3 regions of the Agrobacterium sp. 20P9.1.2 genome follow, and region 3 is predicted to be linked to each of the others. Evidence: riboswitches for the same ligand, from Rfam matches in the RefSeq annotation. Region 3 holds a riboswitch; each other region holds the start of a gene.

What was found. A riboswitch is a leader RNA that binds a small molecule or an ion and turns the genes downstream of it on or off. The one in region 3 is predicted to bind cobalamin.
Region 1: it holds a riboswitch for cobalamin, as region 3 does, so the genes downstream of both, AC27VJ_RS12795 (ABC transporter substrate-binding protein) here and AC27VJ_RS03920 (CbtB domain-containing protein) in region 3, are expected to answer to the same signal.
Region 2: it holds a riboswitch for cobalamin, as region 3 does, so the genes downstream of both, bluB (5,6-dimethylbenzimidazole synthase) here and AC27VJ_RS03920 (CbtB domain-containing protein) in region 3, are expected to answer to the same signal.

The regions. Positions count from the first base shown of each region.
Region 1 is NZ_JBYOKI010000004.1:22,103-32,578, reverse strand. Features, by position in the region: gene AC27VJ_RS12810 (pseudoazurin) at 1-377, opposite strand, end outside; gene AC27VJ_RS12805 (ABC transporter ATP-binding protein) at 374-1,171, opposite strand; gene AC27VJ_RS12800 (FecCD family ABC transporter permease) at 1,168-2,187, opposite strand; partial or broken gene AC27VJ_RS12795 (ABC transporter substrate-binding protein) at 2,191-3,141, opposite strand; cobalamin riboswitch at 3,411-3,634, opposite strand; gene AC27VJ_RS12790 (glucose/quinate/shikimate family membrane-bound PQQ-dependent dehydrogenase) at 3,787-6,126, opposite strand; gene AC27VJ_RS12785 (asparaginase) at 6,191-7,153, opposite strand; gene AC27VJ_RS12780 (amino acid permease) at 7,150-8,625, opposite strand; gene AC27VJ_RS12775 (aspartate ammonia-lyase) at 8,920-10,341, shown strand; gene AC27VJ_RS12770 (FadR/GntR family transcriptional regulator) at 10,338-10,476, opposite strand, start outside.
Region 2 is NZ_JBYOKI010000003.1:62,571-73,046, reverse strand. Features, by position in the region: gene AC27VJ_RS09775 (pilus assembly protein TadG-related protein) at 1-104, opposite strand, end outside; gene AC27VJ_RS09770 (TadE family protein) at 106-528, opposite strand; gene AC27VJ_RS09765 (DsbA family protein) at 732-1,499, opposite strand; gene AC27VJ_RS09760 (pyridoxal phosphate-dependent aminotransferase) at 1,669-2,826, shown strand; gene AC27VJ_RS09755 (SDR family oxidoreductase) at 2,930-3,634, shown strand; gene AC27VJ_RS09750 (response regulator) at 3,812-4,189, shown strand; gene AC27VJ_RS09745 (response regulator) at 4,328-5,161, shown strand; gene AC27VJ_RS09740 (carboxymuconolactone decarboxylase family protein) at 5,165-5,773, opposite strand; gene AC27VJ_RS09735 (phospholipase D family protein) at 5,847-7,403, opposite strand; gene AC27VJ_RS09730 (hypothetical protein) at 7,455-7,643, opposite strand; cobalamin riboswitch at 7,742-7,922, shown strand; gene bluB (5,6-dimethylbenzimidazole synthase) at 7,998-8,684, shown strand; gene radC (RadC family protein) at 8,697-9,542, opposite strand; gene map (type I methionyl aminopeptidase) at 9,560-10,390, opposite strand; gene sfsA (DNA/RNA nuclease SfsA) at 10,422-10,476, opposite strand, start outside.
Region 3 is NZ_JBYOKI010000001.1:799,613-810,088, reverse strand. Features, by position in the region: gene AC27VJ_RS03960 (DUF6456 domain-containing protein) at 1-667, opposite strand, end outside; gene AC27VJ_RS03955 (helix-turn-helix domain-containing protein) at 660-1,073, opposite strand; gene AC27VJ_RS03950 (GNAT family N-acetyltransferase) at 1,461-1,949, shown strand; gene AC27VJ_RS03945 (type 1 glutamine amidotransferase family protein) at 2,051-2,617, shown strand; gene AC27VJ_RS03940 (NAD(P)/FAD-dependent oxidoreductase) at 2,629-3,555, opposite strand; gene AC27VJ_RS03935 (RrF2 family transcriptional regulator) at 3,682-4,095, shown strand; gene AC27VJ_RS03930 (hypothetical protein) at 4,110-4,436, opposite strand; gene AC27VJ_RS03925 (CbtA family protein) at 4,438-5,151, opposite strand; gene AC27VJ_RS03920 (CbtB domain-containing protein) at 5,165-5,347, opposite strand; cobalamin riboswitch at 5,499-5,756, opposite strand; gene AC27VJ_RS03915 (hypothetical protein) at 5,897-6,340, shown strand; gene AC27VJ_RS03910 (cytochrome c) at 6,377-7,294, opposite strand; gene AC27VJ_RS03905 (c-type cytochrome) at 7,371-7,802, opposite strand; gene AC27VJ_RS03900 (LysE family translocator) at 7,978-8,613, opposite strand; gene AC27VJ_RS03895 (metallophosphoesterase) at 8,790-9,635, opposite strand; gene AC27VJ_RS03890 (superoxide dismutase) at 9,733-10,335, opposite strand.

The DNA of each region.
Region 1 (10,476 bases), on a different contig from region 3:
GATTTGTAGCTTTCCGGGAGCGTCGTTTCGCCGACCTTGATCAGCATCACCATGCCCATACCGTAATGCGGTGAGCATTTGATGCCATAGAAGCCGGGATGATCAAAAGAGACCTCGATTTCCTCATTGATCTTGCCTTTGAAGCCGGTCGCCCCCTCCGGCACCATGCCGTCGATGGTCGCGGCATTGTGGCTCTTGTTGGTGGCGATGAATTTGACCTTATCGCCCGGATTCAGGTGAAGAAAATCCGGCTCGAACACCATCGAGCCTTTTTCACCCTGATTGAGCATCTTCACCTCGAATGTTTCGCCAAGCGCCGGAGAGAAAGCGAGGCAGGCAAGAAACAGGCTGGCAGAAAGCGTGCGAACAATGCTCATGTGACGGTCCTTGAATTCGATAGGGTCTCATCGCGGGGCGGGCGGTAGCGGATGTGGCAGATGTCGCCATCTTCACGCTCGACATCCACCGCAACGCCGAACACATCATCGATCAGATCGACGGTGAACACGGTGGATGGCTTGCCAAGCGCAACCAGCTTGCCGCCTTTCATGACGGCCACCCGGTCGCAGAACATGGCCGCATGGTTGAGGTCGTGCAGAGCGGCGGCAACGGTCAGCCGCTGCTTGCGCACGAGGTGCAGAAGCGCGATCTGATGGCCGATATCGAGATGGTTGGTCGGCTCGTCCAGAAGCAGAATGTTGGGCTTTTGCGCCAGCGCCCGGGCAATATGCAGACGCTGTCGCTCCCCGCCAGACAGCGTATGCCACATGCGTTTTGCAAGATGTTCGGCATCCACATCCCGCAGCGCCTGATCCACGATAGCGTCATCCTGCGCCGACCATGGCGACAAGGCACCGATATGCGGTGTGCGGCCAAGCTCTACGGCCTGACGCGCATTGATCCGCTCCTGCGTTTCCGCCTGTTGCTCGACGAATGCGATGGAGCGCGCGACGTCTCGGCGGTTCATGTCCTGCATCGCCTTACCATCCAGCGTCACCTCGCCGGATTTCGATTTGCGAATACCGCAGAGGAGCGACATGAGGCTCGTTTTGCCAGAGCCGTTCGGCCCGACGATCCCTAGAAATTCACCCGGCCTGATCTCCAGACTGACATTTTTGACGATGTCCACGCCACCGGCAGACCAGCACACATCCTGGGCTGAAAGCATCATACGGCCCTCCGTCGCTGGCTAAGAATGAAAGCGAAAGCGGGTGCGCCGAACAAGGCGGTGATAACGCCGATGGGCAGAACCTGGCCAACGATGATGGTGCGCGACAGAATATCGGCAGCGATCATGAACACTGCCCCCGTCAAGGCAGCAGCGGGCAGAAGACGACCATGGCGAATGCCGACGATCATGCGTGCGGCATGGGGAATGACGAGACCAATAAAGCCGATGGAGCCGACGATGCTGACCATGATGGCCGTCATCAAGGCGGAAACGCCGGTCAGAATAATGTAGACGCGGCGCACGGGTATGCCGAGAGCGGCGGCGGATTCGGAGCCGAAGGTAAAGGCGTCCAGAGCACGCGCATGCCACAGACACACGACGAAACCGCCAATCGCGACAGGCAAGGCCAGCCACACATCCGGCCAGCGAACGCCGGACAGATTGCCCAGCAACCAGAACATGATGCCACGCGCCTGCTCAGCATTGGCCGCCTTGGTCACGATGAAGGAGGTCAGCGCGTTGAAAAGCTGCGAACCGGCGACACCTGCGAGAATAATGGCGCTGTTGCCGCTGCCTGCCCGCAAGGCCAGCAGACTGACAAGCGCAAATGCCACGATTGCCCCCAGAAATGCGCCAAGCGGCATGGTCAGCATGCCGGCACCGAAGCCTAGAATGGCAACGCCTACGGCCCCGGTCGATGCACCCGCAGAAATCCCCAGAATATAAGGATCGGCCAAAGGATTGCGCAGGAGCGATTGAAGCACGACGCCGGACATGGCCAGTGCCGCACCACAGCAGGCGGCTACCACCGCCCGGCTGAGGCGGTAGTTCCAGATGATGCCTTCATCGATGGCATCGAGCGGATAGCCTGCATGGAACACACGGTTTGCGACCGTCTTGGCGACGACATCCATGGGAATGGATGTCTCGCCGATGGCCGCTCCGAACCAGAGCGCCAGAGCCAGACACCCGACCGCCAGCAAGGCGGCACGGGTGAAGATGAAACAGGCACGCATGGCTTACTTTGCAAGGCCAAGCTGGACGACGGCGTCGGCCAGAACTTCGATACCTTCGATGGTGCGGATGGTCGGGTTCATGGCCTGCGCATCCATGGCAACGATGTGCCCCTGCTTGACGGACGGCATCAGGCTCGTGACCGGATCTTCCTTCAGGAACTTCTCCTTGACCACGATATCGTCTGCCGGAAACCGCCTGCGGTCCATCTTACCGGCAACGACAAGGGTCGGCTGCGACTTCGCAATGGTTTCCCAACCCACCGTCGGCCACTCTTCCTCGCTGTTGATGACATTCTTGATGCCAAGCGCGGACATGATGTAGCCGGGCGCACCATTGGTGCCCGCAACGTAAGGATCGATATCAAGCTCCGCACTGGAGAACCAGAAGACGGCAGACAGCTTGCCATCGGCAGAGGCGATCTTCTTGCGCGCCGCTTCTTCGCGAGCCTTCAGATCGGCCACGAGCTTTTCGCCCCTGTCCTGCACATTGAAGATTTGCGCGAGTTCGGTCACTTCCTGATAGATCAGGTCCATGGTGAAGACGGAATGGCGCACGCCATCGCCGCCGCCCGAATTATCCTTGCCGGTGCAATCGGCAGGCGAGGTGTAAACGGGAATTTTCAGCTCTTCGAACTGCTGCGGCTTGGCAACGATGCCTTCTGGGCCGACATGCCACTGAAACTGGGCCGTGACGAGATCAGGCTTTTTGGCCAGCACGCTTTCAAAACTCGGATCGTTATCGGCCAGACGGTCGATCTTGGCATTGGCCTCTTCATAACCCTTAATGACTGGGCCAATCCAGACCGCGGTGCCCACGACCTTGTCGGCCAGACCGAGCAGATAGAGAATTTCCGTGGTGCTTTGACCGATGGACACCGTACGCTCTGGCGCATGGGTAAAGGTCACGTCGCGACCGCAATTCTTGAAGGTCAGCGGATAGGTCGTCTCGGCTGCTTGGGCCGCAGGCATGGCCGTTGCCATTGCCACAACGGCAAAACTGGCTGCAAAAACCGTCTGTTTGAAACTGAATGTCATTTCCGATAGTCCCCGAAATCGTCAGCGGTCGGCGAGAAGCAGACCAATGTGAACATGTGTCGATGTTCAGTCCGTGAAAACACGGGCAGAGACGATCCGAAACCGGGACATGGCAGATGGAATAAGGCGCTGGCGGGCGCAAGATGCAATCACGACGTCTCCTGTTCCGGGCATCCCCGCCCGTGACTTGGAATGAACTTATGACGGCAGGTCTCCTGGCTCACGGATTTGCGTCTTCACCCACCTTCCCGCGATATTCACCCGCAGTGGCATGACGCTTAAATGAGCGCCAAAGGGTTCGACAATCCGCTTACAGTTGCGGGGGCAGCTACGGCATTGAACCAAGGTTCGCACCGTATTCCCTATTATTCCTCGCGATCACTCGCTCGAAACCGTCGCGTGCAGATAGACCTATTCAGAAACCGTCGTCAAGCAATGATTGCTGTAATGTTATTACATATCGATTGCAAGATATGATTTCGGTAAAACAGCATGGTGGTAACACAAAGCACAAAGGCCGGAACTTTCGTCCCGGCCATTGCTTCACAATTCATCACCGCCCATTCAAGGCAGCGTATAAGCGATCACATAATCGCCGGGCTTCGTGCCGACGGAGCCGTGTCCGCCTGCGACGATGACCACATATTGCTTGCCGTCATTCATCGCATAGGTCATCGGCGTTGCCTGTCCGCCTGCGGGAAGGCGTGCTTCCCACAGCTGCTTGCCGGATGTCAGGTCATAGGCGCGCAGGTAATCATCGACAGCAGCGCCGAGGAAGGCAACGCCGCCCTTGGTAATCATCGGGCCACCGATGCCGGGCACGCCGACTTTGAAGGGCAGCGGCAGCGGCGTCATGTCGTAGACGGTACCGTTCTTGTGCTTGTAGGCGACCTCACCCGTGCGCAGATCGGCACCGGCCACATAGCCCCATGGCGGAGCCTGGCAGGGAATGCCGAGCGGTCCGAGGAACGGCCCCATGAGAACGCCATAGGGTGCGCCGTCATTGCGGTTCAGGCCCTGTTCGCTGCCCTTTTCATCCTGTCCCTTTGCGGGGATCTGGGCGCGCGGCACGAGCTGCGATGTGAAGGCCAGATAGGTCGGCATGCCGAACATGACCTGACGTTCTGGATCGACCGCGACGCTGCCCCAGTTGAAGGTGCCGAAATTGCCGGGATAGATGATGCTGCCGTTGAGCGATGGCGGCGTGTAGCGGCCCTTGTAATTCAGCTGATGGAACCTGATGCGGCATGCCAGCTGGTCGAACATGGAGACGCCCCACATGTTCTTTTCCTGGAGCGGATCAGGCTTGAAGGACAGCGCCGAAGTCGGCTGCGTTGGAGCACTGAAATCTTCGGGGATCGTACCGGATGGCGCAGGCTCTTCGGTCATCGCCAGGATCGGCTCGCCGCTGCGGCGGTCCAGCACGTAGATATCGCCCTGCTTGGTCGGTCCAACCAGTGCCGGAACCGTCTGACCATCCTTCTTGGTGATGTCGAGTAGCACAGGCTGCGCTGGCACATCCATGTCCCACAGATCGTGATGCACGAACTGTTGCACCCATTTGTCCTGGCCGGTGTTCACATCCAGCGCGACGATGGAGGAGGAGTATTTCTCGACATTGGCACTCCGGCCCATACCGAGCTGGTCCGGAACCTGATTTCCGAGCGGAATATAGACGAGCCCAAGCGCTTCATCGACGCTGAAAACCGACCAGCTGTTGGGAGAGTTGGTCGTATAGGTCTGACCCGGCTGAAGCGGTTGGGTCTGGGTAGGGTTTCCCGAATCCCAGTTCCAGATCAAGGCACCGCTGTTGACATCGAACGCTCTGATGACGCCGGACTGTTCCTGCGTCGAATAGTTGTCGTTGACGGCACCACCGATGATGATCTTGTTGCCAGCAATGGCAGGTGGGGACGTCGAATAATAATAACCGGCTGGATTATACTCCATGCCGCTTTGCAGATGCAGCGTGCCCTTGTCGGCAAAGGACGTGCAGACCTGACCGTTTTCCGCGTCGAGAGCGATCAGACGCGCATCCGAAGTCGGGAGATAAACCCGTGCCGCACAGGGCGAACCAGCCTGTGCCGTTGGGTCGGCATAATAGGTCACGCCTCGGCAGGTCTGGTGCTGACGATCCGGGTTCATGCCCGAATTGGGGTCATATTTCCACTTTTCCTTGCCGGTCGCGGCATCGATGGCAATGGCCCAATTGTGCGGCGTGCAGATGTAAAGCGAATTGCCGACTTTTAAGGGAGTCACCTGATAGGTTGTCTCGCCCACATCGCCGGGCAACTTCACGTCGCCCGTCTGGTAGCGCCACGCTTCCTTCAACTCACCGACATTGTTGGTGGTGATCTGCGTCAGCGGCGAATAGCGCTGGCCATAAGAGGTGCGCCCATATTGGTGCCACTCATTATCAGGCACAGGGTTTCCGTAGGTCGGATTGGCGGTGACCACCTCGTCGGGCAGATTGCCTTCCATATCCTGCGGGTCCTGCGTCATCGCAAAGGCTGCAGCACCCACGGACACCAAAACGGCAGTCAGCAAGGGAACAGCGTTGGCGCCGTAAGATGTGCCGGTCGGGCTGGTAAAGCCGAGCGGCTTTCTGATCCATGGCATCAACAGCCACATACCGATCAAAATGATGAAGCCGCCACGGGGGCCGAGCTGCCACCAATCGAAGCCGACTTCCCACAAAGCCCAAAGCAGGGTCGCGATGACGAAAGCGGCATAGAAATGCAATGCCGCCTTGTTTCTCTGAAACAAAAGAATGGCCGTCACAACGAATGCGAGGCCTGCCAATGCATAATAGAAGCTTCCACCCAGCATAACGAGCTGAGAACCAAAGCCGAAAATTGCAAGTCCAATAAGCGTCAGGATGACTGCAGTTGATGTCACTGCCATGAATAGCCCCCGGTGGTCTCCCAGCCGGGGAAACGGCATCAGGTCACAAAGGTTCCTGAAAAAATCACGCTTTCGCCACTTTTTGAAAATCGTTGAATGCGCTGACCATTTCTTCGTGGCTTTTCGCAGAAGAGATCATGGCTGCAAGCAAAATTCTTGCCTGCCCTGCTCTCAGCGTGCGGGAATGGATTGCCCCCACGGCACCCATGTCGTGACCCCCGCCACCTCCGCCATAACCGGCCACCAGTTCACCAACCGGAACCCGGCTGGAAACAACCACAGGCACTTTGTTTTCGCAACAGCGTTGGACCGCAGAAACGATGGAAGAATTGGCATTGCCGGAGCCGAGCGCAGACAGGACGATGCCCTTGGCACCTGCGTTGAGGCTGGCATCGATGTGAACCGCATCGCAACCCGGATAGATGGCGACGATATCCACCCTGACGTCTTTAACGGTAGCGGTAAAACCGGGGCTTTGCGAACAGCTTGCCTGCCCGGAAAGATCGAAGGCATCCGGCTCATCCGAGGAGCGCTTGTATAGCCCCCATGCGGGCAAAAGCCTGCCGCCGAAACAGAGAAGAACGCCTTTGTCCGCATTGGCCGGATCAGCAGATGCGGCAATGGCTGCGGAAAGATTGCCGGGGCCATCTGCATGTGGATGATCCGCGGTAAACTGCGCGCCGGTGAAGACGACCGGCTTGGTCAGCCGATGCTGGAGGTGAACCAGAAGCGCACTTTCTTCCATGGCGTCGGTGCCATGGAGAATGACAATGCCCGACACCGCCGGATCGGCCAGCTCCCGGCCCACGGCATCGCTGATATCCTGCATGTCCGAGATGGTGAGGCTGGACGAATCCTTCGCCATCAGCTCGACCGGCTTGACCAGAACCTCGGCGTCGGAGAGGCCTGAAATCAGATGTTCGCCCGACAGTGCGGGCTTGGCCGCACCGGTTTCATCACGCGTGCTGGCAATGGTGCCGCCGGTGGCAATAACCGCCACCAGCAATTTCGATTCCACAATGCTCACTTCTGTCCCCGCGCATCGGCGCTTCTCAATGTGTCTGCCTCTGCCAGCTGGTGAATGCGATTGCGCAACAGATACCACCCCGCAACAAGAGCCGGTGCAATGATGATGAGCGAACCCACCGTCCATGTGCCAGCCGGATAATCCAGTGCCATCAGTACCAGTACGGCAAAGAGAAAGACAAGCGTCAGTATGCCGGTGTAAGGCGCGCCAAACAGTCTGAAATCAGGACGATTCATTTTCCCCTGCCGGGCCAGGTGCCACAGCTTGAGCTGGCATAACACGATGGCACCCCACGCGCAAATAATGCCAAGTGCCGCAACATTAAGGGCAATTTCAAATGCGGCAGCCGGAACGATGGCATTCAGAATGACGCCGATGACGGTGACAACGGCGGTAACCGCAATGCCGCCATAGGGCACGCCCGCCTTGTTCATCTTCGCCAGTGCCGCCGGCGCAGAGCCGGAAACCGCCATGGAATGCAGAATGCGACCGGTGGAATAAAGCCCGGCATTCAGCGACGAAAGAACAGCCGTCAGCACCACGAGGTTCATGATGATGTCAGCACCTTCGATGCCGATGGAGCCAAAGAACGTTACGAACGGGCTCTCGCCAGCCTTATACGCCGTATAGGGCAAAAGCAGCGACAGAAGCAGCACGGAGCCGACATAAAACACCAGCAGGCGGAAAACCACGGTGCGGATGGCGCCGGGAATGACCTTGCGCGGATCTTCCGTCTCGCCCGCCGTCGTGCCGATCAGCTCGATAGATGCATAGGCGAACAGCACCCCCTGGACGATGATGAAGGCTGGCAGAATACCATTGGGGAAAAAGCCGCCATTGTCCGTAATCAGGCTGAAGCCGGTGACATGGCCTTCGATGGGCGTGCCGAAAATGACGAAGTACACACCGACCACGAGGAAGGTGGCCAGAGCAATGACCTTGATGAGGCTGAACCAGAATTCCAGCTCGCCGAAAACTTTCACCGACAGCATGTTCATGGCCAGCACGATGATCAGCGCGCCAAGGGCAAAGACCCATTGGTCGATACCCTGCATCCACGGCACATATTGCTTGAAGAAATTCATGTAGATCGCAACGGCGGTTACATCGGCAACCGAGGTCATGGCCCAGTTCAGCCAGTACATCCAGCCGACAGCAAACGCCATTTTCTCGCCGTAGAACTCACGGGCATAGGATACGAAGGAGCCCGATGTCGGGCGGTGCATGATGAGTTCGCCAAGCGCACGCAGCACCAGAAATGCGAAGAAGCCACACAGGGCATAAACGAAAATCAGAGCCGGTCCGGCAACGGCGAGACGTCCGCCCGCACCGAGAAAAAGCCCGGTTCCGATAGCGCCGCCAATGGCGATCATTTGAATCTGGCGCGGCTTCAGCGCCTTGTGGTAACCGAGGTCTTCCCGGGCTTCCACCTGACGTTCATGGTTGGCTTGGTTCAACTTGTCCACTGACATCGCCCCTCCCTGAGAGCTTTCGTCGTCAGCAAATCCTCTCCACCCGGATGGCCTATCCTAGCATGGCGGGATCAGCGACTTTCAATGTTGTATAGACCACTACAAAATATGCTAAATAACCAGATCCTGTAATGCTGTAAGACAGATTATTTCCAGATACTGGCCCTTATACCGTGCGTCAACCCTCAATCCACCCCCGTTGACGCTGCCCCATACCAGGCGTACAAAACATAAATCTGTCAAGCAGCTTTACAGATTTTAATGTTTGCCCATGTGGAGGAAACCGTGGTGACCATGCGTAAGGAATACGATCTGCTCGGTGAAAAAGACATTCCGAGCGAGGCTTATTGGGGTGTACATACAGCGCGTGCCGCGGAAAATTTCCAGATCACCGGTATTGCCATTGGCCGATATACTTACCTCATTCGCGGGCTGGCCTTCGTGAAGGAGGCTGCGGCAAGGGCAAACCATGAGTTGGGTTTGCTGGACAACGAAAAGCTGACCGCCATTTCACAGGCCTGCCGCGAAATCCGCGAGGGTGCCCTGCACGACCAGTTCATCATCGATGTCATCCAGGGCGGTGCAGGCACCTCCACCAACATGAATGCCAACGAGGTCATCGCCAATCGCGCACTGGAAATTCTGGGTTACAAAAAGGGCGACTACGCTCATCTCCACCCCAACGACCACGTCAATCTCAGCCAATCGACCAATGACGCTTACCCCACCGCCATCAATGTCGCGCTGATCGAAGCCATCGATGATCTTGCCGCCTCTATGCTCATTTTGCAGGACGCTTTCGAGCGCAAGGCCAAGAAATTTGACGGCATTCTCAAGGTGGGTCGCACACAGTTACAGGACGCCGTGCCTATGACATTGGGCCAGGAATTCCGCACCTTCGCGATCATGCTGGGCGAAGATCGTCTTCGCCTGATCGAATCCGCAGCCCTGCTGCATGAAATCAACCTCGGCGCGACGGCTATCGGTACGCGGCTGAATGCGCCCGCTGGTTATGCCGAAGTTGCCTGCAAGCATCTGGTCGAACTCACGGGCCGTCCGCTTGTCACCGCAGCAGATTTGATCGAGGCGACACAGGATCCCGGTGCATTCGTGCATCTCTCCGGCGTGCTGAAGCGGGTTGCCGTCAAGCTGTCGAAGACCTGCAACGATTTGCGCCTGCTGTCCTCCGGTCCTCGTGCCGGCATCGGCGAAATCAACCTGCCGCCGGTCCAGGCGGGCTCCAGCATCATGCCGGGCAAGGTCAACCCGGTCATTCCGGAAGTGGTCAATCAGGTCGCCTTTTCGGTCATCGGCAATGACATCACCATTACAATGGCCGCAGAGGGCGGGCAGCTTCAGCTCAATGCGTTCGAGCCGGTCATCGTTCGCTCATTGTCCGATAGCATCGCGCAGCTGAGCGCCGCCTGCCGCACACTCGCGGAACGCTGCGTCGATGGCATTACCGCCAATGTCGAGATCATGGCGCGCAGGCTGGAAGAATCCCTCGGTCTCGCAACCGCGCTCAACCCGCTGATCGGCTATTACGCTGCAACGCAGGTGGCGCAGGAAGCACTGGCCTCCGGGCGCACGGTCGCGCAGGTGGTTCTGGAAAAAGGCTATTTGAATGCCGAACAGCTTGAACGGGCCTTGCGACCGGAATTGCTGGCCAATCTGCCGCTGTTCAGCCTCACACCGCAGCCGGAAGATGCGCTCTAACCGAGCGCCTTTTCATCACCGATAATGGCGGTGACGACCTGCTTGACCTGCCCGAGATGCGCTTCCATGGCGCTCCGGGCAGTTTCATCCGAACCCGCAGCAATGGCTTCCGCAATCAGCCGATGCTCGATATTT
Region 2 (10,476 bases), on a different contig from region 3:
GCCAGCACACCCATTATCATCGGTGCGGTAATGGCCGCCATGATGGCGATGTTGCCGGATCGGTCACGCGACAGGCGCCGCATCAATGAAACAGATGCCCGCATCTCAGATCCCCCCGATCCGTATTGTTGAAAAGCGCCTGATGGTCTTGTCCGGAAGCGCATAGGTGTAGAGGCTCCAGATGGGCAGTTCCGTCGCGTCATATTCCACAGTGACCGTGAACTGGTTGACATTGGCCGGGTCGCTGCCGACGCTGACATTCACATATTTCTTGTCGAGGAAAATGTAGTTCAGCGCGCTCTTGTCGATGAAGTCCTTCGCCAGGCTCTGACGTTCTGTCGTGTTGATGCCGGCAACGGCAGTGCGGGCCGCATCGGCAGCCACTTGCTGCACAGCATAGGCCGCCGTCAGGTAAATGCCGTAGGCGATCATGGTCAAAAGAACGAGGATGAAAACCGGAGCAACGATTGCGAACTCGACCGCCGCTGAACCGGAACGATTGCGGATGATTTCTGCCACATGTTTCATGGCGCCCCCTGATCCGAATTATTATTTTCGAATAATCTAATTTAGATAAATTGATTTTTGATTAAGGGGGAGAATTCGCAGTTGTGCCGTTTTTGAGCACTGATCTTCGGGGTGGTTTATTGAGTTGCGCAGGGCGCGGACGGCAAGGATTTATCCCTTCCCTCATCTGTTCCGGTCAGAAATGAGGGAAGGCGAGGGTAGCTTTACGAGCAAGTCGCCTTGCCGCATGTGCGCATGTTGGCAATCTTTTCCTTCAAGGGAACTGCGCCGACTGCACCGAATATGGCTTCGTTGCCGATGACGTAGGAAGGTGTGCCTGTGATGCCGAGGTTGGTGGCGAGGGTGTAGGCTTCCTTCACCTGGGCGTCGTTGGGGTTTGCAGCCATGGATTTGCGGATGTCGGCTTCCTTGATGCCGAGCGATTCTGCGACTTCGATGGCGCTCGCCTCATTGGCGCGACCGTTGCTGCCCAGAAGGGTGCGCTGGAATTCAGGGTATTTCTCAGGCGCGATGAGCTTTACGGCATTGGAAACCTTGTGAGCTTCCATGGATTCCGGTCCGAGGATCGGGAATTCCTTGAGAACGAAACGCACCTTCTTGTCGGTCTTTAGAATGGTGTCGACATCGCTCATGGCGCGCTTGCAGTAACCGCAATTGTAATCGAAGAACTCCACTAGTGTCACGTCGCCATCGGGATTGCCGAGCGACAGGTCGTATTTGGATTGGAAAATCGTCTTCTGATTGTCCGCTACGGCTTCCGCTGCCTTGGCATTTCGTGTTTCATACTGCTTGCGCTCAAGCGCTTCCTGAACCTCCAGCATGATTTCCGGGTTCTCGATCAGATATTCCTTGATGAAAGCGCCGAACTCTTTTTTCTGCTGGTCATCCAGCGCATGGGCGGGCAGGGACACGAAGAGCGTCGAAAGGGCCGTCAGGCTGGCAAGAGCCGTGGATTTGATCGAAAGTGCCATGTCGGTCCTCATAGATTCGTTGTGCGTGATGATTCTGTTATCTCACGCAATTACCGTAATTTAATTTAATTGCCATATCGCAAAGTAATCTGTCCGTTGCGATCTCGTCATTGTGAAGACAGCAATAATACGGCAAATCTCCGACAGTTTTCCAAGAAAGAACATGCTTTTGATAACCTTATCCAAGCGAAGCGCGGTTGAGCCATTTCATGCCATGGATATTCTGGCAGAAGCAAACCGACGCAGACAGGCGGGGCGCCCCGTTATCTCCATGGCGGTGGGGCAGCCTTCGCATGCTGCGCCCAAGGCATCGCTCGAGGCTGCCGAACTTGCGCTGAAACATGGCCGCATCGGCTACACAGATGCGCTTGGGCTTCGGGAACTGCGTGAAGCCATCGCCACAAGCTATCGGCATCGCCACGGCGCGATTGTTGATCCCGCCCGAATTGCCGTGACGACGGGTTCTTCTGCTGCGTTCAATCTGGCCTTTCTCGCGCTCTTCGATGTGGGTGACGCGGTTGCCATTGCTCGTCCCGGATATCCGGCCTACCGCAATATCTTGAAAGCCCTCGGTCTCAATGTCGTGGAAGTGCCCGTCACTGCCGAAACCGGTTACACGCTGACGCCAGCAAGTCTGGAGCGAGCGGAAACCAAGGCAGGCTGCAAGCTGAAGGGCGTGCTTCTGGCAAGCCCTGCCAACCCGACCGGCACCGTCACGGGGCGTGAAGCACTGAAGCGTCTGGTGAGCTATTGCGACAGCCGCGACATCGCTTTCATCTCCGATGAGATTTACCATGGCCTGACCTTCGTGGGAGATGAGACGAGCGCTGTCGAGATCAGCGAAAACGCCATCGTCATCAATTCCTTCTCTAAGTATTATTGCATGACCGGCTGGCGCATCGGCTGGATGGTACTGCCGGAAAAGCTGATACGTCCCATCGAATGTCTTGCGCAGAGCATGTATATTTCCGCACCGGAGCTTTCTCAACTTGCTGCAACGGCTGCTTTCTCCGCGGAAGAAGAACTGGATGTCTATAAGGAGAGCTACCGCACCAACCGCGATTTCCTGACCACACGTCTCCCGGAACTCGGCCTTCCGTTGGCGTCGCCCATGGACGGCGCGTTCTACGCCTATGTTGATACCAGCCGCTACTCCAATGACAGTATGGATTTTGCCAAGCGCATGCTGGCGGAAATCGATGTAGCGGCCACGCCGGGTCTGGACTTCGATCCGCTGGAAGGGCATCGCGCCTTGCGATTCTCCTATGCGGGCTCTGTCTCGGATATTGCCGAAGCCGTAGGGCGTATCGAGGGTTGGTTGAAGTAGGGGCACAGCCTTGCAGGATTTCTGCACTCTCTATCAATGATTTTGGTTCGAGTTTGCCGGTGAAGCCGGATAAGCTCGCAGCAAATTTCAAGGGAGAGCAAAGATGTCGGCAGAAAAAGTGGCGGTGGTAACGGCGGGTGGCAGCGGCATGGGTGCTGCGGTCGCAAAGCGGTTGGCTGCCGATGGATATAAGGTCGCGATTTTGTCGTCCTCCGGCAAGGGTGAAGCTTTGGCGCTTGAGCTTGGCGGCATTGGTGTGACGGGATCCAACCAGTCCAACGACGATCTTCAAAAGCTTGCCGATCTGACGCTGGAGAAATTCGGCCGCATCGATGTGCTGGTCAACAGCGCCGGTCACGGGCCACGCGCACCGATTCTCGATATTACGGATGAGCAGTGGCACACCGGGCTCGATGTCTATCTGCTCAACGTCATTCGCCCGACGCGTATTATCGCGCCGACCATGGTGTCGCAGAAGTCCGGTGCCATCATCAATATTTCCACGGCATGGGCTTTTGAACCGAGCGACATGTTTCCCACATCCGCCGTGTTCCGGTCCGGTCTTGCTGCCTACACCAAAATCTTCTCTGACACATACGCGCCTGATAATGTGCGCATGAACAATGTTCTGCCCGGATGGATCGACAGCTTGCCCGCAACGGAACAGCGGCGCGAAATGGTGCCGATGCAGCGTTACGGCAAAAGCGAAGAGATTGCCGCGACCGTTGCCTTTCTGGCGTCCGACGGGGCCGGTTATATTACCGGCCAGAACCTGCGTGTCGATGGCGGGCTAACTCGTTCTGTGTAAACGCTATTACCGCTAATCTATCGCTCTGATTGCTCCAGCTACCCTGCATAAACACCTAGAGAAGGCCTGTTTCCACGGGTCTTCAAGGAACAAGCACCCCACAGGGACGTTGTTCAATCCAAGGGTAAAGAGTTCACATGAACTCGACGCTCGGATGTAGAAGTAGGTAGCGGAACAATGGGACAGAGAAATCCATTCGCCAGGCAGGTGGTGTTGGTTGTCGAAGACGACCCGCTTCTGCGTATGATGGCGGTAGACATGGTGGAGGATGCGGGTTTCGATGCGATAGAAGCATCGGGCGCAGATGAAGCCGTGGAAATTCTCGAGAGCCGTTCCGATGTCGAGGTTCTGTTTACCGATGTCGATATGCCTGGCAGCATGAACGGCGTTGCGTTGGCCAACTGGGCGCGCGCAACGGATATACCGCTGGGTATTGTTCTGACGTCTGGTCACCACAGGCCTGAGGAAGAAGATCTGCCCGTCCGCAGCGTGTTCTTTTCCAAGCCGTATGACTTTCAGAAGGTTGTCGATACGCTAAGACGCATGACGGCGTGACCGCTATTTCCGTTACTTATCGCTAATGAACGTTTGTGAATAAGTAACCACAGTTTAAATGCGGTTTTTGTAATTAATTATTCTGAAAACAGCCTGACTTATAGTGATTCCCAAAGCGTTATGTGTTTTGGGGGCACTATGAATTTTCTGGGTATTACGGGCATGCAGTATTCTGGCGTGCCATTTCATGACACAAGAATATTGCTGGCCGAAGACTCCAATGTCTTCACCCAAATGATTGGTGCACGTCTCAAGGAGTTGCTGGGCCTGACTGTCGAAGTCTGCCGTAACTTCGAAGAGTTGCAGGAATGCTACGAGCATTCTACTGAGCCGGTAACGCTCGCAATTTCCAACATCAATTTGCCAGGCGCAGAAAATGGCGAAGCGCTGGAATATCTTATCGATCTTTCCATCCCGACCATCGTCTTCACAAGCACCTTCCATGAAGACACGCGTGAAAAGCTGATCACCAAGGAAGTTGTCGATTACATTCTGAAAGACAATGTCTTTGCCGTCGATATGCTGACGGAATCGGTCTGCCGCTTCCTCACCAACCATCGCCACCATGTGCTGATTGTCGATGACAGCCCAACGGCGCGCGCCCTTCTGTCTAGCCGCCTGAAGCGCTACAATTTCCGTGTCAGCCTGGCGGAAAGCGGTGCCAAGGCACTGGAGTTGCTAAAGAACAACAAGGATATCGGTCTTGTTGTCACCGACTATAACATGCCTGATATCGATGGTTTCGAACTGACGCGCCGCATTCGCACTATGCGCGGCTCGCACGAGCTTCGCATCATCGGCGTATCGTCCTCCACCAACAGGCTGTTGTCTGCGCGCTTCCTGAAAGCTGGCGGCAACGACTTCATGCTCCGGCCCTTCATCGAAGAAGAGTTTTACTGCCGCGTAAACCAGAATCTGGACACGCTGGTCCAGATCCAGGCAGCAAAATCTCTCGGCAAGAAGGCCGCCTGACAATCAGGGCAGGGCGGCTTCCGCCTCCTGCTCGATCGGGCGACCGAGAGCCAGTTTCTCGGCAAGTTCCGGACCAAGCTTTTTGACATAGGCTTGGTCTGGAGATGCGCCCAGCGCATCCAGTGTTTTGGAAAAGAAACAGCGGGCTGCGGCGGCAGCGACGATATCGAATATTTCCGCATCGGTCAGAGCATGTGTCTTCAAGGCGTCTATATCTGCCTGCGTGATTGACGTCGCATCATGCACGACCTTGGAAGCAAAGATCATGATGGCGCGCTCCTGCTCATCCAGCGGCGCATCTTCTGCGTTGGAGACGATGGCGGTCAGTTCCTCACCGGAAACACCTTCGCGGGCCAGCACGGCACTGTGGGCCAGAATGCAATAGGATGATCGCAATTCGCGAGCTGCAGCCAGCGTCACCAGCTCATAGCGCCGTGGCTCGATATTGCCGCGCAGACTAACCAGCAAAGCACTCCAGCTTTCCATCACCTCAGGCCGGTGGCCGAAAGCGCGGTACATGTTCGGCAGATATCCGTAAGTGTCTTCCGCATTGCGGTACATTTCTGCGGTTTTACGGCTGGTTTTCGGCTCTGGCGGGTCGATGAACATGATACGTCTCCTGCATTTCACTGTTTCTAAAATGCGTGAGCGGGAAATTCGATCAGTTCAGAGATGCGCTTTTTTCCTAAAGCTGCGATTCCAGGGGAAGCAAACCCATGAGGCTGACCAAAGCGCGGCGGCTGAAACTGGCATAGGGCTCATGACGGTAATGGCGGGGCTCACCGCGAACCAGCCCCGTCCATGTCAGATTTCTGCGTTCATTGAGCGTCAGTTCGAAGCTCATCTCGCGGCTCGTCTCGTCCTTAAAGATCTCCTCCATCTCGCCCACCAGTCCAGCGGATGAAAACAGCACGCCCATCTCGGTGTTGAGCGACATGGACCGTGGATCGAAATTCAGCGAACCGATAAAGCCGATCTTGCCATCGCGTGTAAACGCCTTGGTGTGAAGGCTGGCCTGGCCTGAGCCGCGTAGGGAGAAGGATTTGTGATGATCGGCCAGCGAGCGCAGTTCGTGGATTTTGATGCCGTTGATCAGAAGTGGTCGGCGATAGCGCGAATATCCCGCATGCACGGCGGCGACATCGGTCGCGGCCAATGAGTTGGTGAGAACACTGACTTTGACACCTTCGGCGGAGAGGCGCGACAGCGTTTCCACGCCCTTCTGGCCGGGAATGAAATAGGGCGAGGTGATGCTCAGCTTTTTCTCAGTCTCCTCCATCACCGGGAGCAACGTTTCCATCAGGAAATTATGGCCGCTGCGGCGTTTCCCGGCAGCTTTCTCCGGCGGGTCGGCAACCACCTGTGCACTCTCCACCCAATGCAGATTGTCGGACATCAGAAAATTGCCGGAATGGTGCTGGCTCTCCACCTGCGCCAGATAAGGCCGCGCGGCGCTGCCGGAGGCCAGAATATCCATGCGGCGGCGAAGTTTCGCGAGTTTGCTGGGGCGCCGCGCCAGCAAGGAACGCACGGGCACAGCAACGGCGCTGTTCCAATAATCGTCAAAAATTTCTTCAGCCTGCGCGATGCAATCGCCATGAGCGATCACATCGAAATCGCGGAAATTCGCCTGTTCGGCCGCATCGAAATAGGCGTCACCGATATTACGCCCGCCAACGATCAGCACCCGGCCATCGGCAATCCAGGCTTTGTTGTGCATACGACGATTGACGCTGCGAAACCGCAACAGAAGTTCCAGCCCGCGCCGGAAGACGTTCTCCCGAGCCTTGGTGGGGTTGAACAGTCGCAATTCGATGTTGGGGTGGCTGTCGATGGCGTGAAAGGCGCGATCTGAGATGGACACGCCGAGATCGTCCAGCAGAAGACGGACGCGCACGCCACGGTCTGCCGCAGCGATGACTTCGCGCATCATCAATTGCCCGGTTAGATCGGCATTCCACATGTAATACATGAGATCAAGACTGCGCCCGGCCGCGCGGGCGGCTTCTACCCTCGCGGCAAAAGCACCGAGGTTGGACTGGATGAGAGACAGGGCATTGCGCTCTGCATGAGCGTTCTGGAGATTGGTCCAGTGACGGTCCAGCGGTGTTGCGTCCGGCTCTTTACGCAAAGCGGCGGAGGCGATTTTGATGATGATTTTGTCACGGTGGCAGGAAGCGAGGGCGATACCCGCGACAAGAACGACCACGATTGAGATGGCGAAGGCTACAATGGCAGTCACAATTATGGTTTCACCCGCGTCGGTTCCCTGTCCCGGATATTGCGTGTCGTATCAATGGATTTCGATATTCCGCTTGTCGGCTTCTTCCTTGATGATGTCTTCCACCATCTGCCGTTTCAAGGCGGGGTCACCCAACAGATAATCTTCTGCAAGTTCAAAAATGGATTTCGGGCTTTCCTTGCGGGTGAGCGTATCGAGATCCTGGCCGATCTGTTGGCGAAGTTCGCTATAGTGGTCCATATTGGTTCTCCATTTGCGAAGAGAATGCGCGGGGCGGGCAGCGGTTCCGGTACTCATGGAAATGAAGCGGGGGCTCTTGCGTCACAATGCTCTGGCCGTCATAAAGCCGCCAGTCAGGTGCCTGCTTTCAAGCGGGAGAATCGGGAACGCGGTGAAAGCCCGCGACGTGCCCAACGCTGTAAGGTGGACGCGGATTGCCATAGACCACTGAGAAATCGGGAAGGCGGCAATGCGCGGACGAAGCCAAGTCAGAAGACCGGCCTGATGCCATAGACCGAACCGCATGGACGGCGGCAGGTTGTTGATGGGTGGGATGCTTTCGGCGTCCGGCCTGTGCATTGTTGGGGATTGACGATGCGGCCCGATGAGTTTCAGAACGCGCTGGTAAAAGCGTGCGAGTTTTCAGACAGCGACAAGCAGGCGGTCTACCGCGTCATAGAAACGCGCCGGGATGTGCGCGATCAGTTTCTGCCCGATCCGTTGCCGGAAGAGCTGGTGGAACGCCTGCTCAAGGCTGCACATGCCGCACCCTCGGTTGGCTTCATGCAGCCATGGAATTTCACGCTCGTCACCAATGCTGATGTCAAAGAGCGCGCATGGCAGGCCTTTTCCCGGGCCAATGCCGAAGCCGCCGAGATGTTCGAGCAGGAGCAACAGGCGCTTTACCGCAGCCTCAAGCTAGAAGGCATTCGCAAGGCCCCGCTATCCATCTGCGTGACCTGCGATCCGACGCGAGGCGGCGATGTGGTTCTCGGCCGCACCCACAATCCACGCATGGATGTCTATTCCACCGTCTGCGCGGTGCAGAACCTGTGGCTTGCAGCACGCGCCGAAGGCATCGGCGTTGGCTGGGTCAGCATTTTTCATGATGCAGATATTCGCGAAATCCTCGCCATTCCGCAGCACATCGAAATCGTCGCATGGCTCTGTGTCGGGCGGGTCGATACGCTTTACGGCGAGCCGGAACTGGCCGTCAAAGGCTGGCGGCAGCGGCTGCCGCTGGAGGAGCTGGTGTTTCGGGACAGATGGGGCGAGAGGTGAGGCGGAAGCGCTCTAAATCAACCGCAGACCCTTGAAACTGACATGCCCATCCTTGCCGATGATGATGTGGTCATGCACGGCAATGCCAAGCGGCTTGGCCGTATCGATGATGGTTTTGGTCATGTCGATATCGGCGCGGGACGGGGTCGGATCGCCGCTGGGATGGTTGTGCACGAGGATGATGGCGGTGGAAGACAGCTCCAGCGCACGGCGCACCACCTCGCGCGGGTAGACGGGGGTGTGATCGACCGTGCCGTGGCCCTGCACTTCGTCGGCAATCAGCACATTGCGCTTGTCGAGGAAGAGGATGCGAAACTGCTCGCGGGATTCATGCGCCATGGCGGCGTGGCAGTAATCGATGACGGATGACCAGGAGCCCAGAACCTGCTTGTTGCGGATTTCGCTTTTCAGCATGCGCTGGGACACGGAGGCGATGAGCTTGAGATCGAGCGCCACCGCTTCGCCAACGCCTTTCACTTCCTGAAGCAGCGCAATCGGCGCACCCATGACGCCACCGAAGGTGCCGAAGCGTGCGATCAGCGCTTTCGCGATCGGCTTGGTGTCCCGTCGTGGAATAAGCCGGAACAGCAGAAGCTCCAGCAGCTCGTAATCGGCCAGCGCCGCATCGCCATTGTCGCGATATTTGGCGCGCAGCCGCTCGCGGTGGCCGTGGTAGTGCGCCATGTCACCATCCGGTGATGGCGTTGGCGTCGCCTTCATCTTCATCTTTTTGGAGACTTGCCGTGGCTCGGCAAAGAAGCCGCGTTCGTCCATATCTTCGGCAAGGCCGCCGATCACCTTGTCCGCGCCGTCTTCGGAGTTGAACATTGTCGTTTGATCGGCGGGATGTTTGGCCATCGGCATTGTTCTCTAAATCAGAGCGGTGGCAGGCCAGGACGGTGCAGACCGCCGGGCGAAAGCGTGAAAATTTCGCAGCCCGTCGCCGTCACGCCCACGGCATGTTCGTATTGCGCGGAGAGAGAGCGATCACGCGTGACGGCGGTCCAGCCATCCGACAGCACCTTCACATGCGGCTTTCCGAGATTGATCATCGGCTCGATGGTGAAAATCATGCCTTCGCGGATTTCCGGGCCGTCGCTTTCCTTGCCGTAATGGAGAATATTCGGCGTATCGTGGAAAAGACGTCCAACGCCATGACCACAGAAATCTGTAACCACCGAGCAACGCTCGCCTTCAGCATAGGCCTGAATGGCGGCACCGATTGCGCCGGTGCGGGCACCAGGCCGAACGGCGGCGATACCGCGCAGCAGGCACTCATGGGTCACTTCCAGAAGACGCTCGGACGCGCGCTTGATCTGCCCCACCGGATACATGCGGCTGGAATCGCCGTACCATCCATCCAAGATATAGGTGACGTCGATATTGACGATATCGCCTTCTCGGAGTGGCTTGTCATCGGGAATGCCGTGACAGACAACGTGGTTGATGGAGGTGCAGACGGACTTGGTGTAGCCGCGATAATTCAGCGTGGCGGGCAGGGCGTTGTTGTCCATGCCGAATTCAAACACGAAGCGGTCGATGGTATTGGTGGTGACGCCCGGCTTGACGATGCTGGCCAGTTCATCAAGGCAGCGCGCGGTCAGCTGGCTTGCCTTGCGCATGCGCGCGAAGTCTTCCGCATTATACAGGCGGATGACGCCCGTATTCTTCATGGGTGCCTGTGCCGCGTCGATGTAAGTAACCATTATACCGCTTTCTTGTCTTCAATGCTTCGTTTCATAAAGCAGCAGGGTACCAGTCGTCTATTGCAACCATCTCGTTTGCGACGATT
Region 3 (10,476 bases):
CCAGTTCCAGCCCTTTTTCGAAACAGCAGACATCGATGGCGACGCCTGACAGTTCCGGGCCCATCGCGTCCGCTGCTCTTGAGAAGCGGTTGCGCGCGGCCATGGCGGTGTCGGTTAGGTCTTGGGCGCCGTTGGCTTGGCCTTTGACGCGTTTCGACAGGCGCGGCTCCCAGGAGGCGGTGATGCGGGGGCTGAGTTGGCCGCGGTGGAAATCGCTGGCCAGTCTTTCGCCTGCGTCCAGCGCTTCTGCGGGGAAGAAGGGCTGGCCGTCGCGATCTTTCAGCCGCAAGAGGGCCAGAAGCGGCGAGGACAATTCGTTGCGCCGCGCGGTCTGGCGCGCGCCTTCGATTTCCACAGAGACCAGATCGCAAAGACGGTGCTGCTCCTGAAAAATCTCGTCGCGTTCCTTGACCATGGCGCGTTTGAGGAAAGCGCTGGCGGTGTCGCAGGGGGTGAGCCGGTTTTCCTCCATGCGCAGCAAGCCGGAGGCAAGACCCTGCTCCAGCACCTGTTTTTCCATGCTCCGAGGCTCCGGCGTGTGATCGACGTTGATTTCGACCTGCGCGCCGCAATCCTTCACCTGCGCGGGGCCGCGCCCGATGAAACGCAACAGGCGCACCAGCCCGCGTTCGATGTGCTTCTCTTGCTTGCTCTTTCCCTCAGTCATGGTCACCTGCCTGAAGCGTTGCGAGAAGCGGCTTTGCCTGATCCTCGACAGCCGTCACGAATTCATCGAAACCCGGATCGTCACGGCGGTCTTCCACCCGCTGGCATGCGATGCTGACAGTGGAGCGGTCCCGCCCGAAGCAGACGGCGACATTTGGGAGGGGCAGAGACAGCGTGACATGGCAGACATAAAGCGCGATCTGGCGGATATGCAGCATGGCATGCCGACGATCCCGCCGCATCATGTCGCGATCCACGATCTGCGCAAATGTCTCATAGGTGATTTCGCGCACCCGCTGGCAGGCAGCGCGATGCGCCATGGGAACCGCTGGTGGCGGGCTGAGGCTGGCGGAATAAGCCGGGCCAAAGGCCGGTTCCGCGCTGAAGGTTTCAAGATGGAAGGGCATGATGCAACTCCTGACTAAATAGGAATTAATTCATACACCATCAAATCGGCAGCATCAATCTCAGAAATAGGCTCGAAAAATGATGGATAAAAACTTCTCTATATAGAGAAAGAGGATTATTTTCTTATTTCAAGTGAGCGTTCAACCTCGGCGGCTGGCCTGATCGCGTTTTTCGTTAAGGCGTTTCAAATCCACTTGACAGTTTTTCGATTCGAGCGCATCTACCTACACATGATCAACGCACGCGCACCCATTTCCTGCACGTATTTTTGGGCCTTCCTTTAAGGGCGGCTCGACAGATCACTTTGTCAACAAGCCGCCGTCAGGCGGCTTTGTTGTTTTCAAACGTCCTGACGGCACTACACCAAGAAACCGAAGGACGAGACAATGACCGAAGACAGCCTTCTGACCCTGCCGAGACCGCCCGTCGTGACCATTCGTGGTGCGCGCAAGGCCGATTTGCCTGAGCTGAACGAGATGATCACCCTGCTGGCCGCTTACCATGGCGATGCGGCGGCGATCACGCCGGAGAAGCTGGAGCGCGATCTTTTCGCACAGATGCCCTGGATCACCGCATTGGTGGCAGAGGCGGATGGCGAACTTATCGGTTACGCCATTCTCGTGCCGCAGTACCGCGCGCAGGAAGGTCGTCGCGGCATGGATCTGCATCATTTGTTCGTGCGGGATGGACACCGCGGCCACGGCACCGGCCAGCACCTGGTGGCCCGCGCACGCGACGTTGCCAAGCGCTGCGGCTGCGACTACCTCTCCGTAGGTGCTGCGACCGGAAACTTCGCTGCCCATAAATTCTACGAAAACATGGACTTCGTGCCGCGCCCGGTCACCGGCATGCGCTTCATGCAGGCGCTGGCTTAAAGCGCCCGAGGGGACGGAACCGACACCGCCGTTTTCAGGTTTTGCTTGACGGCTGGACATCCGTCCGCTGATCTTGATGTCTTTGATTGCAGGAGAAGACAATGCCACGTATCGCCTTGGCTCTGACCGAGGACTTTGCCGACTGGGAACCCGCTTTGCTGGCCGCCGCAGCGCGCGGTTATCTGGGCGTCGATATCATCACCGCGTCGCCGGATGGCGCGCCTGTGACCTCCATGGGTGGCCTCAACGTGACGCCTGACATGGCCTATGATGAACTCGACCCGGAGACGATCCATGCGCTAGTCATTCCCGGCGGGCTGATCTGGGAAAAGGGTGCCGCGCCTGACTTTACCGATCTCGTCCACCGCTTTCGCGCCCAGCACCGCGTGGTGGCAGGCATTTGTGCCGCAGCCAGCGCGCTGGCGGGAACCGGCGTGCTGAATCATGTGGCCCATACCGGCAACTCGCTGGAGTCCCACGGTAAATACGAGACCTATCAGGGCGCGGACCACTATCGCGACCAGCCACAGGCGGTGAGCCACGAAGGCATCGTCACCGCCCCCGGCAGCGCACCGGTAACATTCACCGCCGAAGTGCTGAAGGCGCTCGACCTCTGGGGGCCGGAAGCGGAAGCCGAGATTTCAGTGTTTTCCGCTGAGCATCGATGACGCAAAGCCACTTACCTGTGAGCGATCATCCCTGACATCAGAGACCTGTGGGCACTGACGCCCGCAAGGTTTCCATCCGCGACAGCCAGCGCTACGGACGCCATGGCGCGCGCAGCATCGCCGCAGGCAAACACGCCGGATATGCTGGTTTCCTTCATCGCGTCCGTCTTGATGATGGAGCCTAGCGGCCCGGGCTCCAGATCGAGGCCAAGTTGGTTCGGGATCGTGGTGGCGATCTCAATCGACGCAAGGGCGAAGAGCCCGGCAAAGGAGAGCGTTCGGCCATTGGCAAGCTGCACATCGGCATGACCTTTGAGTGCTTGCACGGCACTGCGCTCAAGCGTGACACCACGGGTGGCAAGCGCTGCGAGCTGATCGGCGTTGGGCTCGAAGGCATCATTGAGAAGAAGCGTCGTTGGCCCCCAATCGGGAAGCATCAGGGCATGGTGCATGGACAGTTCCGATCCGGCAATGACGCCGATCTGTCCCTGGTTCAGTTCGTAGCCATGGCAATAGGGGCAGTGGAACACGGTTTTTCCCCAACGTTCCGCCAGACCTTCGATGCCGGGTAGAATGTCCTTCACGCCGACGGCGAGTATCAGCGTTTTGGAGAGAATTCGCGTCTCTGCAACCATGACTTCGAACAAGCCTGCTGCCGTATCACCCACCTGCGATATCCGTCGAGCCGCATCCGCCCGGCCAGACAACCATTGCACAGTTGGATATTGCGCCACCTGCGAGCGCGCCGTCGCGGCAATGACGGCCGGATCGACACCATCCTGCGTGATGAAGCCGTGGGAATGTGAGGCGAACCGATTGCGCCTCAGGCCGTCATCGATGACGAGCACCCTTCTGCGGGCGCGGCCCAGTTGTAGTGCAGCCGATAGCCCAGCATAGCTGCCTCCGATGATGATGACGTCGTAGATCGGGTCGTTCATGGCTGGCTCCTTTTCTCGCAACAACATAAGTGTCGTGATCATGCAGAGTCAATAGTCACGACACTTCATTTGTATCATGAAGCAATCGTGCTATAGATCGACGCGATTTGCAGAAGGAATTTGAGGATGAGGCAGGACAGTCGGCTTTCGCGTATGCTGCATGTTTTGATCCACATGGACAAACACGATGGGGCGATGACATCGGAGATGATCGCGCAGATGCTGGACGCCAACCCCGTGGTGATCCGCCGCACGATGGCGGGCCTGCGCGATGAGGGTTTTGTGCTGTCAGAAAAAGGCCATGGCGGCGGCTGGAGGCTTGCTCGCCCTCTCGATCAGCTAACGCTTCTCGATATTTATTGCGCCGTTGGCGAGCCATCCATCTTCGCTGTTGGACCTGCCTATGACATGCCGGGATGCCAGATCGAGCAGGCGGTCAACGCGACACTGAAGGGCGTGTTCGATGAGGCTGAGCAACTGTTGCGCAGCCGGTTTTCACAGGTCACGCTGGCCGATGTGGCGAAGGGGCTTGCAGGATAGCGTTGATATCCGCCTTAGCCGCGATCGAGCACGCGGCAGGAGGGGACTGGCCCATCTGGAAGCGCATGTGTCATCGCCCGTCTGAGATCGCGGCTGTTGATGTGCAGGCTGCGGTCGAAGGGTAGAGCGAGCCGGATGATCTTGGTGGCGGCTGCGCTCAAGAATGCCTGCTGGTGTTCCGCGAAGAATATAAGGCAGGCCTCCGTGCCCGGCTCTTGCGGCAGAAGCGACTTGAAGGCCAGCCGGTGCATGGCGCAGAGCGCGCCATGACCGGGGACGGAAAAACGCAGGGCTTGAAGCTCATCACTCCATTCCACTGCGTTTTCCCGAGCTTGCGTCATGTTACTTGGCCGTCTCGAAACGCTTGAGGAACAACCCGCTCAACGAGCCGAGGATCAGCCAGAATACGAAGCTGGTAACGGTGGCGAGAACCACGAAACGGCGCTCCAGCGGCAGAGGCGCCAGCGCGTGGTCACCTTCCGGCGGCAGCGGAGCGCCGATGATGTGCGGCGCGACGATGAGCACCAGGGCAAGAATGATCGCCCATGGCTCACCCCGTTTGAAGGCCAGCAACGCAATGCCGCCCGCCGTTGCGGCAACGGTTGCGATCCACCAGATCTGCCGTGCTTCAAGCGCAGCAGCCGGGCTGCCCGGTAGTTCCGGCGGCAGGCCGATCATCGGGGCGAGCATGACCGCAGCAAAACCGGCGAGACCCCAGAACAGACCTTCCCGCCAGCCGCCCTGCGTGCTGCGCAGCGAAATCAGCGCTGTCAGAACGAGCGCGTAACCGATTGATGTCAGCACATTGGCGGCGACGGTATAGGCGTTGCGCTCGAAACCATCGGCAGGTGCCCATGCTTCTGCATCATGATGATGGTCAGCAGGTGTTGCCGCATCATGGCTGTGGGCGGGGGCTGCTTCGCCACCAGCGCTTTCAAAAGTTTCCGCCTGAAGAATGAGCGGCGTGGTGCCGATGGCCTGCATGGCGCTGACGGCGAGACCGGCAATCAGCCCCACCAGAACGGCAGAAAAGACGATATTACGGAAAAATGGCATGGTTGATCTCCCCTCAATGGCAAGGGAAAGCGTTGGCATGGCGCGTATCATGCGCCGCATTGTGCACGGCTTCGACATGCGAAAAGCCCACGAAGCCGACGATGAACAGGCCGAGCGCGGCTGCCGTCAGCGATTGCGCGATTTTCGATGTTTTGGATGAGACGGCAGATGATGCCGTATTCTGCTGGATAGACATGGTGACCCTTTCCTGTGCGGGTGGGCGCTGTTCTGATCAAACGCCGCACGACCGCATTCAACATTCACCACGGGGAAAAGAGACACAGGGTTTTAAAGGTCGGGCGAACCGACCTGCCAACCGTGCTTGCCCGGACACCCCGCCGGTATTGACGACACTTCACGCAATGGCAGGTCTCCTGGCTTGCGGGTCGTAACCTTGAAAACACCTTCCCGATCCTTCTGTTTCGCATCGTACTTTACGAAATCGAAGATGATTTCGCGTCGATGCGCCAGACCAGTGGCATTTCGTTTTCAGGCTATCCGCTCACAGTTGCGGGGGCAGCCACGAATCAAAGCGTGAGGCTTCTATCGTGTTCCCTTTTCACTTTCCGGGCGAACCCGGAAAGACCATCACACCTATTTCATGCGCTGTCGTAGGGAGCGAGTCAAGCCGGCAGCACCATAGCCGACCTGCAAAATATATCATTAGGTGTTCTTATAAATTTAACAAACTTAAAGTTGAATTTACCCGCACCTGAACATTCCACTCCTATCGAGCGAGGCTAGCGTGGCAGATTTTACGACCGTCAATCCAAAGTCCGGCGGATTTCATACGGGCAAGAGCATCAATGATAAAATGGAGTTAGGCATTTATAAAGTTGCCTATGTTGCCGTAGGAACGGGACAGCTCACGACGTTCACCAGCAATGAACTTCATGCAGCAGGCAGCTATGACAAACTCGGCAAGAACGGGAAATTTGACATCAGCGTAACGCCCGATGGCAATCTGTTCCAAGTTGCAGTGACCATCACGGGTGACTACGCCGATCAATCTCGGAAGTTTGCTGCGACTGCAACGCAGGTCAATGCACATTCCGTCAGGCTTGATCAGCAAGGAGGCAGCCTGTCCCTCACGCTGACACAAAACAACGGCACATGGCCGGTCATCTCTGCCAAAATCGACATCACGATCAGTTGGGAGTCTATCGGGCTTTACGTCCAACCAGCCTAAGCACGTCCCCGCATATACCGTCGTGGTTGACGAAAGTCACCGCGACGGTACTGCCTTGAGATAGGCCGCAATCGCATTGCGGTCTTCGGCTGTCAGGTGTGCCATGTTCTGCTGGACCTTGACCATGGAGCCGCCGGCGCTGTCGAAATCCGGGGTGAAGCCGGTTTCGAGATAGTTGGCGATATCGGCTTTCGTCCATGAGCCGATGGCCTGCGAGCCGGGCGTGATATCGGGAATGCGCCCCTCACCTTCCGGGTTCGGTCCACCGGCCAGCCACTGGTCTTTCAGGAAACCGCCCAGCGCATCACGCGGGGTGTGACATTCGCCGCAATGGCCGGGGCCTTCTACAAGATATTGGCCGCGCACGACCTCTGCATCCGCATTGGCGAGCTCCACGCGCGGCTGACCCTTGTCGAAATAGAGGAACTTCCAGCCGCCGAGGCTGAGGCGGATGTTGAAGGGGAATGGCAGATCGTGGCCGGGCGCATCATTGCTGCTGGCGGGCAGGGTTTTCAGATAGGCGAAGAGATCGTTGATGTCCTGCGGCGTCATCCGCGCATAGGATGCGTAAGGGAAGGACGGATAGAGATGTTCGCCTTGTCTGCCCACGCCGCGCGTCATCGCATCACCGAATTGCGCCACCGTCCAGCTGCCGATGCCGTGTTGCGGATCGGGCGAGATGTTGGGCATGTGGAAGGTGCCGAAGGGGCTTGGCAGCGCCTGCCCGCCGGACAGCGTCTTTAGCGCATCGCCGGTGGCATCCGGCGCGGCGTGACAGCTGGCGCAGCCGCCTGCCCAGAACAGGGTTTCACCATTGGCGAGATTGGGCTCGCCCAGATTGGCCCAATGGCTCGGTGGCTGGCGCTGAGGCGCTGTGACCCACATGAAAATGCCGAACCCGGCAACGCCCGCAACAACAGCGCCACCCGCCAGCTTCGCCCAGATGGAAGCCATCGCCTTCTCCGATTCAATCAAAATTCAAAATGCAAAAAGGCCCGCCGGTTGAATGGCGGACCTTGGCGATGACAGATTACTTCTTCAGACGGTATGTCTGGTGGCAGCTGCTGCAATCGGCACCCAGCGTCTTGAGGGCTGCGCCCACGCTGGCCTGATCCGTTGGCAATTGCGCCAGAACCGCATCCGCATCCGTGCCGAGCTTTTCGGACTTCGTCTTGAAGTCTGCAAAGTTCTGCCAGATGGCAGGTGCGGCGGCGCCGCCTTCAGAACCGGCAGGGAACTGGTCCGGGAACGCCTTGGCATTGGCACTGATGGTGGTGACGGCGGTTTTGACCACGTCCGCATCATAGGGCTTTTCACCCTTGGCGATGGAACCCAGCGCGCCCATGGCACCGCCGATACCCTTCATCAAGCCTTCGCGCTTTTCGACCTCGCCGGCTGCGGAAACCGCACCGGCGCACAGACAGCCTATCATTATGGACGCGGCAATGGTTCTAAGCTTCATCATCTCTCTCCTGATCCGCATGCTGGCGGGGTGTATGCTTCGTATCGCTTCATGCCTATCGCAAATTCACTGCACAGCTTTTCGACAGGCGCGACGAACGCACAAGAAGATGCCCGCTTCCCATGGCAAAAAGAAGTCACATTCCGGTGATTTCTGGAGCGAAATCAGGCGCATATCAGCGATGTGCGATAGCTTCCCACAGCGTGAAACCGGCAACCACGATAAGCAGCAAACCGGCGGCGCGGCCGATGAAAATCGTCACATGCGGTGAAGACACCAGCAAATCCCGGCTTTTGCCCGCTGTCAGCGCCAGAGTACCATAGACCACAAGCTGCGTTGCCGCCGTCATCAGCCCCATGATGATGCCCTGAATCCAGACAGGGCCATAGATCGGCTTTAAAAATTGCGGGTAGACGGCCATCATGAAAAGATAGGCCTTGGGGTTGGACAGGCATGTCACGATGCCACGCCGGAACGCCCGGCGGGCCGACGCGCTGGCACTCACCTCATCCCCCTCCACCACGATGGAACTGCGCATGAGGCCGATGCCGACCCAGATCATATAGCCGGCACCGAAGATCATCAGTGGCGTGAACAGCTTGGGCATGAGGCTGGCAAGAAGCCCGACACCGATGGCACCGTAAAGCGAATGCACGACCCCGCCTGCCATGATGCCGGATGTGGCCGCAAGTCCTGCCTTTCGGCCTCCGGTCAGCGAGCTTGCCAGAACGAGAAGCATGTCGATGCCCGGCAAGATGATGATGCCGAACAGGAGCGAGAAATAAAGCCAGAGATTTTCGGTGTAAGTCATCGTGAGTATTCCTGAAAATATAACAGTCGCAAAATGGTGTCGCCATATCGCGCCAAGTCATCCGTTTTTCCGGGGAATATCAAATGAATAAGTGTGGTGATTTCATCTCGCTGGCGATACGTTTCGCCTGCCCGCGCAACAGCGTGTTGCACCGAACATGTCGTGAGATAAGGCGTTCACAGCGTGAGCGTGCGGCTGTCTTCGCGGCCAAATCCGCGAATCTCGATGCGATCTGCATAGAGATCGGCAATCGCGAAAGTGTTTTCGCTTAGCGTATCCACCATGCCCTTGAAGTTGAGAAAATGCGTATGTCCCAGCTGCCCGTAATTGCCGGTGTGGTTGTGGCCGCAGAACCAGGCTCTGGCGCTTGGTTGCGCGGCCAGCAGGTTCAGCACATCAGGCGCGTCCCACATATTGTGCGAATTTTCGGGATAGAGCGGATAGTGGCAAAACAGAATGGCATGTTCGCCCGCCGCATCGGCTGCATCCAGCGTTTTTGCCAGCCAATGCAATTGCTCGTCGCTGAAAGAAGCGTTCCAGTCCTGCGCATTGATGGCACCGGCCTCCTGCAAAGCAGCCAGTCTCTTCTCGGCCAGCGCGCGGCGCGGGTCGCCGGGTGGCGGGGCAAACAGGCTGACGTCATTGCCATCCAGCACCACGAAACGGAAATGGCCGATGGAAAAATCATACCATGCAGACGGCATGCCGAGGCGTGCATGGATTTGGCTCAGATATTCCGGCGCGACGGCGAAGTCATGGTTGCCGGGCAAGAGAACCGAGCGGTGTTTAAGACTGTCATAACAGCCCAAAATCGCATCGAAATTCTCCCAACCGCGATCGATGATATCGCCCAGCGTGACGACGAAGGCTAGGTCTTGGGCGTTGAACACATCGATGGCTTCCGCCAGCTTGCGCGGGCTTTCCGCGTAATAACGGCCCATGTCCGGGCGTGGCGCGATATCGGCATATTGGGGATCGGCAACGATGCCGAAGGAGAAGAGCGGTGCGGATGTGTCTGTCATGATGCCCCCGCATAGGCCGGGCGAATGACACGCATATGACAGAACGAAAACACCCGGCGCTGAGGCCGGGTGTTTGCAGAATTTCGTAAGGCAGACCTTACTTGGAAGCGGCTTCGTAACGCTCCAGAACGTAATCCCAGTTGATGAGATTATCGACGAAGGCTTCGAGGTACTTCGGACGCAGGTTGCGGTAGTCGATGTAGTAGGAGTGTTCCCATACGTCGACGCCGAGGATCGGGTCTGCGCCGTGAACCAGTGGGTTTTCGCCGTTTGGTGTCTTGGAGATTTCCAGCTTGCCGTTCTTGACGGACAGCCATGCCCAGCCGGAGCCGAACTGCGTGGTACCGGCAGCGATGAAATCTGCTTTGAACTTGTCGTAGCCGCCGAGGTCAGACGAAAACGCCTGCTCCAGCTTGCCGGGCAGCTTGTTTCCGCCGCCGTCCTTCTTCATCCACTTCCAGAAATGGACGTGGTTGTAGTGCTGGGCAGCGTTGTTGAACAGGCCGGCATTGGTGCCGAAGGACTTCTTGACCACTTCTTCCAGCGAAAGATCTGCAAGGCCAGCTTCAGCAGCAAGCTTGTTGCCGTTGTCTACATAGGCCTTGTGGTGCTTGTCGTGGTGAAACTCGAGCGTTTCGCGCGACATGTAAGGCGCCAGCGCATCGTAATCGTAAGGCAGTTCGGGAAGTTCAAAGGCCATGGTTTTACTCCTTGTTGCAGCGGCGTGACCGCTCCTTGAAACCGTGTGCGCGGACCATAAGAGCGGACGTCATCGGAGGCAACCTGTGAAATATCAAAATGTTCCGGCAAAAGAGAAAATTCCACTCATGCCCCTCGAAAA